3 regions of the Exiguobacterium sp. MH3 genome follow, and region 1 is predicted to be linked to each of the others. Evidence: riboswitches for the same ligand, from Rfam matches in the RefSeq annotation. Region 1 holds a riboswitch; each other region holds the start of a gene.
What was found. A riboswitch is a leader RNA that binds a small molecule or an ion and turns the genes downstream of it on or off. The one in region 1 is predicted to bind thiamine pyrophosphate.

Region 1 (3,904 bases):
GCCGGGAATTCTGACGATCGTCCATCCGTCGGCAACCGCTTTAGGAGACGCTCTCCGGATCCAAGGCTATCATGTTCAATATGAAAGCGACTATCTCGTCCATAATCAATGGCTCCAAATCTCAACGATGGGACAGACGACGATGCGGCACATCGAACGTCTCGTCCGCGTGCTGGTTCGTGAAAACCAACGCATCACCATAAAAAATGAAAAAAACGAAAGACCTCTCAACCCTTGATTTCAAGCGGTTTGGAGGTCTTTCGACTTTAAAAAATAAAAAATAGAGGTTTAAGGATTTAAAACATAGGGGTATAAACTCACTAGCACCGCATCAAACGGTGACTTACTCACACATGTTTCTCAATATCAGCGTAATGACCTGGGAGAGAAATGCAAAGTCACGAAAGCGTCAGATTCAAAAGAGTCTGAAACCGATTGTCTTAGCATATTTAAATTGTTCAGGACTTGTCCTGCTCCTACATTCATTACCTTTTGAGGGCTATACCAAATTCAAGGGGGAAATGAACATGTCAGTTAAATTAACAGCCGAAAAACGCGAGGTACGTCCACGCTCACTCCGTAAACAATTACGTCATGAAGGAAAAGCTCTTGGTGTCGTGTATGGTTACAAAGTGGAAAGTACACCAATCGCATTCGAAGAAAAAGAATTGCTTAAAATCGTTCGAGAAAACGGTGAGAACGTCTTGATTTCACTGAAACTCGACGGTAAAAATATTAACGTCTTGATCAACCGTCGTGATATGGATGTCTTCACACCAACTGTCGATCACGTTGAATTCATCGCTGTTAAAATGGATGAAGAGACAGAAGTCGAAGCAGACGTCGTACTCGTCGGCGAAGCAGCTGGCGCTAAAGTCGGCGGATTCCTGTCACAGACACTCTTTAAAGTAACAGTCGCAGCAACACCAGATAAATTGCCAGAGAACGTCGAAGTCGACGTCACGAACCTCGAAATCGGCGATTCGATCTCTGTAGCTGATCTTCCGGAACAAAAAGATTTCCGTATCGTCACTGAAGGCGACATTCAAGTCGCAGCTGTCGTCGAATCAACGCTTGAACAAGAGCTTGAGGAAATCGAAGAAGCAGAAGCTGAGGCACAAGCGGAAGCTGGTGAAGACAACGAAGCGGAAGCTACGGAAGAGTCTTCAGAAGAAGCAAAAGAAGAGAACGAAGACAACAAATAAGTCGTTTGACGATACGCCCTTCGTGGCGTATCGTTTTTTTGTGTCTTGACAATAGACAGAAGATTGCCTAAAGTGAACAGCGTATCACCTATTACCATATCCACTAGGGGAGCCCATTTGGCTGAGACGATTCACTTCGGACCCTTCGAACCTGATCTAGTTCATACTAGCGTAGGAAAGTGGAGCGATCACATCCAATGACTCCTGCTGCGCGCAGTTTTTCTGAGGACCGCTCTCTTTTTTACGGAGGGCGGTCTTTTTTGGCGTCTCCCCCATTCTAAGGAGGACGTACCTAATGCAAAACTGGAAAATGAAAGAAATCATGGTCATGATGATGCTCGCCGTCGCTTGCGGGGTCATCTATCTTGGTTGGTCAACACTCTGGTTACCGATGTCTGCGATCTTCGGACCTGTCGGTGCCAACTGGATGTTTGGGATCTGGATCATCGCGAGCCCGCTCGTCGCAGCAATCATTCAAAAACCAGGTGCCGCTCTCATCGCGGAAATCGTCGCGGCAGCCGTCGAGCTGTTCACGGGTAGTCACTTTGGTTTATCGGCTCTTCTAATCGGGGTATGCCAAGGGCTTGGTGCGGAACTCGTCTTTGCGATGACGCGTTATCGCCGTTATGACACCTGGACATTGATGTTATCGGGTGTTGGAGCCGCGATTGGTAGCATTGTCTATAGTCTGATCGCGAACGGATTCGGTTACTACACGACGACGACGTTGCTTGCGACAACTGGCTTACAATTAATTAGTGGCGCATTACTGGGCGGCTTGCTTGCAGCGATTCTCGTCCGTCGCCTTGTTGCGACCGGTGTCTTGAACGGGTTTGCGGCAGGACGTGCGAAACGGGAAGTCGCATGATTACTGTCGACGACCTCAGCATCCGCTACCCCGGTCAGATGAAGTCGGTGCTCGATCATGTATCGCTGACGATCGAGCAAGGAACGACCCTTCTGCTCGGACGAAGCGGGAGTGGCAAGACGACACTGCTTCATGCCCTAGCCGGACTGACACCAGAGACGATTGAAGTCGAACAGACGGGAACCGTTACCCGGTCCGGTTCGGTCGGAGTGCTATTCCAAAACCCAGAAGAACAGTTCTGCATGGAAACGATCGGACGCGAAATCGCTTTTAGCTTAGAAAACCGGTCGATTCCACGCGAAGAGATGGAGGAACGAATTGAACGCTTACTCGCACTCGTTGGTCTCCCTCTCCCCTTCTCGACACCAATCGCGAGTCTATCCGGGGGGATGAAACAACGCCTCGCGCTCGCTGCGGTCCTGGCACTTGAGCCGACGATCTTATTACTCGATGAACCAACGGCTCAGATTGACCCGATCGGGCAACACGAGCTGATGGCGTTGATCTTTCAGATTCAGAAAGAACATGATTTAACGATCGTCTTGATCGAACACCAACTCGATGTCTGTTTACCTTACATCGACAAAATCGTCTTACTTGAGGACGGATCGGTGACTGCAACGGCGCATCCGCAGGATTTGTTCCCGCAGGCGTATACGGATCTTCAATCGAAAGGGATCGCTGTTCCCTCTTTGTATCCGTACACGTTAGAGACGTTACCCATAGATGGACCACAAGCAGCGCGACTTCATGTGCTTCCTCCAGTCGCTACTGCAGGCATTCCCTTGTTACACGTCGCTGCATTATCGACGAAAGCACCTTACCCGCTGACCGATGCGACATTTTCCCTGAAGACGGGAGAATGGGTGATGCTGCTCGGGGCAAACGGCTCCGGGAAAAGTACGTTGCTTGCAACACTCGGTCGGTTGCTCTCGCATCGTGGAACATACCGGTTCCAGGAACGTTCGGCTCAGCGTTACTCCCGGCGACGCTTTTATGAGCACGTTGGTTATGTCTTTCAACAACCGGATCTGCAGTTTCTCAAACTGACAGTCGAAGCGGAAATCGACTGGAGTCACCGGGCAGCGACGAGTGATGAGCGCACAGCGTTGCTCGAACGACTGGAACTCGCATCTGTCAAACAGCAGTCACCGCTTGCGCTTAGTACGGGGCAACAACGACGGCTCAGCGTCGCGACGATGCTCGGGCAGACGAAGGATTTATTGTTGCTCGATGAACCGACGTTCGGACAGGATGGATTGACGACACGGCGGCTCATGGAACAGTTGTTGACGGAACAACAAAACGGAACGACGCTCGTCATGGCAACACACGATATGGAACTCGTTGCCCGATACGCGGATCGTGTCCTCGTCATGGAGCAAGGCCGGATTGCCTTTGACGGACGTCCGAGCGAATTATTCGCTGACGTTCCGTTACTCGAACGCTGTCAGCTACAACGTCCACTTTCGTACCAATTCCAGGAGGTGAAGCGCAATGCAGACGAACGCGTCACCGTTCGCTAAACTCAATCCTGTCATCAAAGGTAGCGGATTGGTTTTGATCATGTTTGCCTTGATTGCAACGAACGACTGGGTCAAGACGTTGGTGTTCCTGAGTTTTGCTATCGCGCTGCTACTCCTCTCCGGGTGGGGTCCTCACGATTTCTTGAAACGACTCGCACCTTACAGTCTATTATTCTTATTGACGTTCTGGATGATGGCAGCCTTCGGCAAAGGAACGAATCCTCTATGGTCGTTTGGTTGGTTTCATGTCACGTCGGAAAGTGTCATGCACGGCTGGTTACTTGCCTTACGGATGGCAACGTTCG
Region 2 (3,904 bases), 1.0 Mb from region 1:
GTCCACACTTGCACTTCGAAATTCACGTTGGTGGATACAGCTACAGTGCAACAGGTCCAGCTAACTCAGTAAATCCAATGACTATGTTTTAAACAGTGAAGAATCGTTGCATATGCAACGATTCTTTTTTTTATATTTGATAAGAAATATATATATTACAAAAAAACGTTTTCACTTGAAATGTAAATGAAATTTTTTTGAAACGATTAGGGTGCTATAATCTATTTCAGATATGAGAGAAACTTGAATACTATAATAAAAAATGAAAATACATAAGTGAGGAAAACGATATATGCTAAAAAAACTAATTTCTACCATTGTTTTAGGGGCATTACTTACAACAGGTACACAACCGATCGCGGCAGCAACGATTAAAGAAAAAAAGGCAGAAAATGCCGCTGAACAACGTAAATTAGAAAAAGAGATTAAAAAGCAAGAAGCTAAAATTTCAAAAGAACAACGTCAAATCAATCGAATCGACGCAGCGATTAACGAAAAGATTTTCCAAGTTTCCGAAAAAAATAAACAAATTAAACAGTTAAGCAATCGAATCGATGAGTTAAAGGCAGACATCGTTCGTTACGAGGAGATGCTACAGAAGCAGGAAGAACTTCTCGGTGATCGTTTACGTGTTTTCCAAGAAAACGATGGAAACTCGATTAAGTGGGAAGAAGTCATTTTTGGATCAAAGGATTTAGGTGATTTATTCAGCCGAGTCATGGCGGGTAAAAAGATTGCTGAACAAGATGATAAAATGATTTCAGATTACATCGCGACACAAAAAAAATTAGCAGAAGCAAAACAAGCACTCGTTGAGAAAAAAGCGGAGCAAATGCAAGAAAAGAAAGTATTGCTTGAACAAAAAAAAGCGTTGAAAGCTCAAATGAAAGAGCGTAGTGCTACACTCAAAAAATTACGAAAAGGGAAGACGAAGTTTACGACAGAACTGTTAGACGCAAAAGAACTGCAAGCGACTCTCGAAGCGCAAGAACGTGCGATTGCGGCAGCGAAGGCAGCGGCTAAAGCAGCGGCTGAAAAAGCAGCAGCAGAGAAAGCGGCAGCTGAAAAAGCTGCTAAAGCAAGTGCTCAAGCAGCAAAACAAGCCAATAAGAATACAGAATCAACAAGTTCAGATACAACACCAATCGCTTCAGGTGGTGGGAAATTTGTCCGACCATCTTCTGGTGGGGTATCACAAGGGTTCGGACCAGCTAGTGGAGCAAACGGTTATACATTCCATAATGGCGTCGATTTCAAAGGTCCCGTCGGATCTCCGATCGTCGCAGCAGCAGCCGGAACCGTCATTACAGCATCAGGTGGTGGACCTTACGGAAACCACGTCATGATTTCGCATTTCTTGGATGGAAAAGTCTATACGACGGTTTACGCTCATATGAGCTCATTATCTGTTCATGCAGGACAAACGGTCTCTCAAGGTCAGCAAGTCGGAACACTTGGTAGTACAGGAAATTCAACAGGACCACACTTACATTTCGAACTACATGTCGGAGGTTATCAATATAGTGCTTCTTCTCCTCTGAATGCAGTGAATCCATTGGCATATCTGTAATCAAAAAACGGGCTTCGGCTCGTTTTTTTTTTGCTGCTGTGCTACAGTTAAGGCGAAACGAATACTTGAGCAACTAGGGGAGCTGGAGGAATCCGGCTGAGAGGAAAACCAATCTGTTTTCGACCCTATTACCTGAACTGGATAATACCAGCGTAGGAAAGTTGAGCCGAACGGATACCGGAATGCGTGTATAACGCTTTCGTATAGCGTCGACTGCTTTTTTACAGCGGTCGACGCTTTTTTTGTCGGTCACGACTCCCTTACATTGCTCGATGGGAAGGTGAAAAGAACATGAAACATGTACTGACGATTGCAGGATCCGACTCCGGTGGTGGAGCTGGGATTCAAGCAGATTTAAAAACCTTTTCGGCTTTAGGCGTTTATGGAATGAGCGTCCTGACAGCTGTCACGGCGCAAAATACGTTGGGTGTTCAAGCGGTGGAAGAGTTATCTCCAGAAATCGTAGATGCCCAGTTAACGTCGATTTTTTCAGACATTCGTGTCGATGCGATCAAAATCGGAATGGTCTCGAATGCGCAGACGATTCGTGTCATTGCTACACATCTCCGCAAACAGACAGTTCCGATCATATTAGATCCCGTCATGGTCGCTAAAGGCGGTCATGCCCTATTGCGGACGGAGGCTGAACAAGCATTGATTTCGGAGCTTTTACCGCTTGCGACACTCGTCACACCAAATTTACCGGAAGCGGAGCGTTTAACAGGACGATCGGTCACCAATCTAGATGAAATGCGACTGGCGATGCATCAATTAGCTACACAGACAGGGGCAGTATTACTAAAAGGTGGACATCTCTCAGGAGCTGCGACGGATTTGTTGTTTGATGGGGAAGTAGAACACCGCTTCACATCGGAACGGTTAGACAATCAACATACTCATGGAACTGGTTGTACCTTATCTGCGGCGATTGCGGCGCGGATGGCGCTTGGAGAAGATTTGACAGATAGTGTAAGACAAGCAAAGAGCTATGTCACGGAGGCGATTCGTCATGGATTTGCTCTCGGACAAGGTATTGGACCGACACATCATTTTCATTCACTTTGGAGGGATACACATGTTTACGACCATTCTTGAACACAAACCACTCATTCACCATCTGACGAACACGGTGACGATCAATGACTGCGCAAACGTCACACTCGCTGTTGGAGCATCACCCGTCATGGCGGAAGATATTCGCGAAGTAGAAGAAATGGTTAGACTCGCGCAAGCCCTTGTCTTAAACATTGGTACGATCGATGCAGACATGCAAGCAGCTCAACGACTTGCAGCCGGTGAAGCGGGACGTTTAAATGTCCCGATCGTTCTTGATCCAGTTGGAGCAGGAGCAACGACATTACGTACTGACTTTTCTAAAGAACTCATTGATCTCGGGTGTACGGTCATCAAAGGAAATACTTCTGAAATCAAGACGTTACTTGGGGAAGACGGACGAACTAAGGGAGTCGATGCTGCGGGAGATGCAATGATGGATCGAGAAAGTATTCGTGCATTCGCTCGCAAACACAAATCTGTCCTCGTCGTGACAGGTCCGAACGACTATATCACGGATGGAACGCGCGAAATGGAATTACATGTAGGAACACCTCGTCTAGGAGACATCACGGGTACGGGCTGTATGACGGCCTCCTTGATTGCGAGCTTCCTCGGTGCAGGATATACAGCGTTTGAGGCGGCTGTTCACGGAACATTCGTCATGGGAAAAGCAGGAGAACAAGCAGCCTCCGCGCAAGGTCTTGGTGATTTTAAACGAGAGTTGTTCAATGCAATCAGCCTCATGACGGTACAAGATCTGGTGGAGGTGACAGAACGTGTCAATTGATTACTCCATCTATGCAGTGACGGATCGTCGGTACCATCCTGGAGTCGCGATCGAGACGGTCGTTGAGGAAGCCATTTTAGGTGGGACAACGATCGTGCAACTACGGGAAAAAACAGCGCAAGGAAAGGAATTCTTCGATCAGGCAGTTCGGTTGAAGAGACTGACGGATCGACACGACATTCCTTTGATCATCAATGACCGGATTGATATCGCGTTACTCGTCGGAGCTGGTTTGCATATCGGACAAGAAGACATTCCTTTAACCGCAGCACGTCGCCTTTTACCAGATGCCGTGATTGGTGTGTCAGTAGCCACTGTTGCACAAGCGATTGAAGCAGAACGAGACGGAGCATCTTATTTAGGCGTGGGGTCTCTATTTGCGACGTCATCCAAAGCGGACGCTGATTCCATGTCGCACACGATGCTTCAGGCAATTCGAGAAGCCGTACGATTACCTCTAATCGGTATTGGTGGAATCACAGCAACGAATG
Region 3 (3,904 bases), 640 kb from region 1:
GCTTTGCTGTATTTTTCAATCATGAAGTTCTAAAAAAGGGCAGACGGGTGCCTTAGAACGCCATTCCATGAAAAATCGCGCGCAACAGATACAATTGTTCCATCAACCAGTGTTTGCACGCGGCAAAGTCCATCTTTTCACACCACCTTTCGTTTCAGATACATCTAGTTTACTATTTTTTTGTCAGTTACGGAAGTCTGAATTATTTGAACACACCCGCGATTGAACTGAAGAAGTCACTGAGTCCATCAAATAATTTAGCGAAAAATCCTTTCGTTTCTTCTGAAGTTGCGAACGCGTGGATGTCTTGTCCCGCATTTTTCAATCCACTCTCGATTTGTCCCCAGTTGATGTTCGCTTGCTCCATTTGATTGAACAGATTCGTCAGCCGGTCCATTTGTGCGTCAGACAACTGGATATTGTTGTTTTGAATGACTTGGACGATCAGGTTTTCGATTTCGACTTTGGTTTCCGGTTTTTGATTGGCGATCTCAGCCTTGATCTCATTCATCAAGTCAGCCACCTTATCCGTTCCGACCGTTTTTCCAACGTCTGATGTGACTGATAATTCTTGCTGTGCTAGATCCTTGCGTTCGTCACTTAACTTTATCCCGGTTTCAGCGGAAGTTTGATCGTACGCCTTCATTATTCCTGTCAGTGCCGATGTCCCGGTCACCTTGTAAGGGGAAGTAATCGTGATGTCGGCATCTTTGACACCCGCTGTGACGAGAGCGTTGAGATACATATCCTTCGTCACCCATGTGATGTTTTCCGTCGAGACGGAGAGTCCATCTCCTTTTTCCGTCAGTTCGATTTTAGCCGACGAATACATGTTGCCGCCTTTTTGCGACTGTGGGATGTTTTTCCCGAGATATTTTTCCTCGTCAGCAGAAGTGGCGATGATCGGTGTGATCCCTTCCGGTGCATTGAGACGTGAAAGCACCCATGCTTTATCTTTTGCGCCGAGCGACTCCCCGAGTGTGACGATCGTCTTATCGACGACTTGTTCGGCGGATGCGGCTGTTGGGAGTAATAAAGCAGAAGCGATAACGGCTGATGCCATGATTTTTGTTGGTGTATGCATAATGAAATCCTCCAATTGTAAGTAACAGAATGAATTATAGTATCAGGTACTAAAGTTAGTGTACGAGAACGAAAGAAGTTCGGAATCGGTCTGCAGATGGAGACGATATCCGTCTTCTGACACTCCATAGTATAGCGAAAAGGAGACAACTTGACTTCCGTTTTCAGCATGCTATAGTGAATTTGAATCGAATAATGACCACTAGGGGAGTCGGTAGACCGACTGAGACGAACGAAGACGTTCGGACCCTTTGAACCTGATTAAGTTCGTACTTACGGAGGGAAGTGGCGTCAAGTCTTGTTCTTCTTGCGCCATGCCCGTGTGTTTCGGGGTGGTGTTTTTTCGTTTCATAACTAAACGAGGAGGATGAGATCATGACATTCACACAAGAAATCAAACAAGCGGCACAAGCGTATTGGGATAGTAGTTTTACGCACCCATTCGTACAAGGAATCGGGGAGGGGACGTTACCGCTCTCGAAATTTCGGCATTACGTCATGCAGGATGCCTATTACTTAAAACACTTTGCGAAGATTCAAGCGAAGGCAGCGTCAAAAGCAGACGACTTCGCGACGATTGCGACACTTGCCGAGCATGCGACTTCGACTTACGAGGCAGAGTTGAGCTTACATCAATCATTTTTTGAGCCGCTCGGTATTACGGCAGCAGATCTTGAAGCATTTGAACCGGCACCGACAGCATATGCGTATGTCTCGCACATGCATCATGCGAGTGAAGGAACGCTCGGTGAGACGATTGCTGCCATCTTGCCATGTTACTGGTTGTATTATGAAGTCGGGCAACAATTACTAACGTGTACACCGGAAGAAAAAATCTATCAGCAATGGATCGACACGTATAGCTCGGAATGGTTTGAAAAGGTCGTCTTTGAACAGATTGCACGGCTTGATGCGCTGGCGGAGCAAGCGAGCCAGACGGAACGCGAGCGGATGAAACGTCATTTCGTGACGAGTTGTTACTATGAGTTACTCTTCTGGCACATGGGGTGGACGGAAGAGACGTTCACGTCGGTCTACGAAACGATTCCAGCTCGCCCGGTATCTTCTTAAACCAGTAGATGGTAGAATTAGGAATACCATCTAGTGAAAGTAGGGATTGGAATGGAAATCATAGTCATCACACTCGTAATCCTCGCGGCATATGCTATGCAACGAATGCTTGGTAAAGTCAAAGTAAGATTTGTAGGACTTATCATCCCAACGTTGATCGTGTTATCCGGTATATCCGCATCGACTCGAAACTTCAAGGTAGCGTATAGCATGGGGAGCTACATTTCTGCTGTTCTTGTCATCGTCGTCTATGCACTACTGACTTATTGGTTATACCGCGTCTACCATCGTGCGAAAGAAGAAGCTGAATATCCGTATCAATCATTAAAAGACCGAGGCATCCTTTAAGGAGCTTCGGTCTTTTGGTGTATCACGTCATCATTTTTTTCAGTTTTTAAAGCCGTCACCGAATTCGAGATGCAGTTGATCGGTAAAGACACCGTTCTTAAAGACCGGCACATCAACCGGTAAAGTGCCTTGCGGTTTGAACGTTCCGAAGATTGCTCGGATACCTGCAGGCAGGTTCGGTCCCGCTGATTTTAGATTGCCTGCTTCGGAGTCTGGACCGTTCGGATCACCTTTGAAGCCATAGACGAGGACGTGTGCCGGTGCGTCCGGTTGAACGGCGACATCGTATGGGTTACGGAGACTGAGCAGGACGGATGGTGTATCCGTTTGTTTCGCATAGCGGAAGATCGAAGCCGGAATCGCTTGTTCTGGTGCAGTAGGTAGTAGTTTAGCACTCGTGTTGACGTTGGAACCGACGATGATGTAATCTGCTGCATCGAGTTGCGCCCGTAATGTCGGGTTTTGGTCGAGCGGTAGCGTAGTAGCCGAGTAATTCGCTGTCGTCACGTGCCAGTTCCGATTCTTCGGTAGGGAAGCGATCGTTTTTTTCATGCTGTCCGTTTGATCCGCCGCAGGAGCGATCACAAGAACGTTGGCATTCTTTTTCGGTTTGAATGGTAAGGTCCGCTGATCATTTTTCACGAGTGTGACCGCGGCTTCCGTCATCGCACGTTCTTTTGCTTTATGCTCGGGACTACCGACGATTTGGTTCGATTGCGCGATTTTTTCAGCTAGGGATGTCGAATCAGTCGTACCGTTCCAAATTCCGCGTTCTGCTTTCAGTGTCAGAATCCGCTCAACCGATTGATCGATCCGTTCCTCTGAGAGGCGACCATCTTTGACTGCTGCGATCACATCCTTGAAAATCCGGTCGAGTTTTGTGACATCCTGCTCGGAACGAAGGATCGTCGGCATGAGCGCGATATCGACACCGGCGTCAAACGTCTTTAAGACGGCTTCTGATTCCGTGAAGTTGTCGGCGATCGCCTGCATGTTCAACGCGTCTGTGATGACGATGCCATCGTAGCCAAGTTTTTCGCGCAGTACGCCCGTGATGACATCATCCGATAACGTCGCAGGTAAAGGGAAGGTACCATTTGTCGACGTGACGACTTCAGGTTCGATTTGCGGCATCCCGATGTGTCCTGTCATGATCATATCGATGTCTTCAGCAATAGCTCGCTTGAACGGTACGAGCTCGACTTGTTCTAGCTCCTGCAGGGACCGGTCAACGACCGGTAATCCATAGTGGGAATCGGTCGCCGTATCGCCGTGACCCGGGAAGTGTTTGGCGGTCGCTGCGACACCTTCAGACTGAATTCCCTTCATTAGAGCGGAACCGAGTGTGCCGACGAGCTCCGGATCACTCGAGAACGAGCGGACACCAATGACAGGATTTCCA

Region 2: it holds a riboswitch for thiamine pyrophosphate, as region 1 does, so the genes downstream of both, thiD (bifunctional hydroxymethylpyrimidine kinase/phosphomethylpyrimidine kinase) here and U719_RS08470 (ECF transporter S component) in region 1, are expected to answer to the same signal.
Region 3: it holds a riboswitch for thiamine pyrophosphate, as region 1 does, so the genes downstream of both, tenA (thiaminase II) here and U719_RS08470 (ECF transporter S component) in region 1, are expected to answer to the same signal.

Annotation. Positions count from the first base shown of each region.
Region 1 is NC_022794.1:1,594,282-1,598,185, forward strand. Features, by position in the region: gene U719_RS08460 (GNAT family N-acetyltransferase) at 1-238, shown strand, start outside; gene U719_RS08465 (50S ribosomal protein L25/general stress protein Ctc) at 528-1,205, shown strand; TPP riboswitch at 1,301-1,400, shown strand; gene U719_RS08470 (ECF transporter S component) at 1,501-2,073, shown strand; gene U719_RS08475 (ABC transporter ATP-binding protein) at 2,070-3,599, shown strand; gene U719_RS08480 (energy-coupling factor transporter transmembrane protein EcfT) at 3,571-3,904, shown strand, end outside.
Region 2 is NC_022794.1:549,834-553,737, forward strand. Features, by position in the region: gene U719_RS02760 (murein hydrolase activator EnvC) at 1-92, shown strand, start outside; gene U719_RS02765 (murein hydrolase activator EnvC) at 293-1,570, shown strand; TPP riboswitch at 1,636-1,746, shown strand; gene thiD (bifunctional hydroxymethylpyrimidine kinase/phosphomethylpyrimidine kinase) at 1,862-2,665, shown strand; gene thiM (hydroxyethylthiazole kinase) at 2,646-3,413, shown strand; gene thiE (thiamine phosphate synthase) at 3,403-3,904, shown strand, end outside.
Region 3 is NC_022794.1:956,237-960,140, forward strand. Features, by position in the region: gene U719_RS04795 (DUF1002 domain-containing protein) at 203-1,084, opposite strand; TPP riboswitch at 1,278-1,384, shown strand; gene tenA (thiaminase II) at 1,459-2,154, shown strand; gene U719_RS04805 (hypothetical protein) at 2,206-2,502, shown strand; gene U719_RS04810 (glycoside hydrolase family 3 protein) at 2,542-3,904, opposite strand, start outside.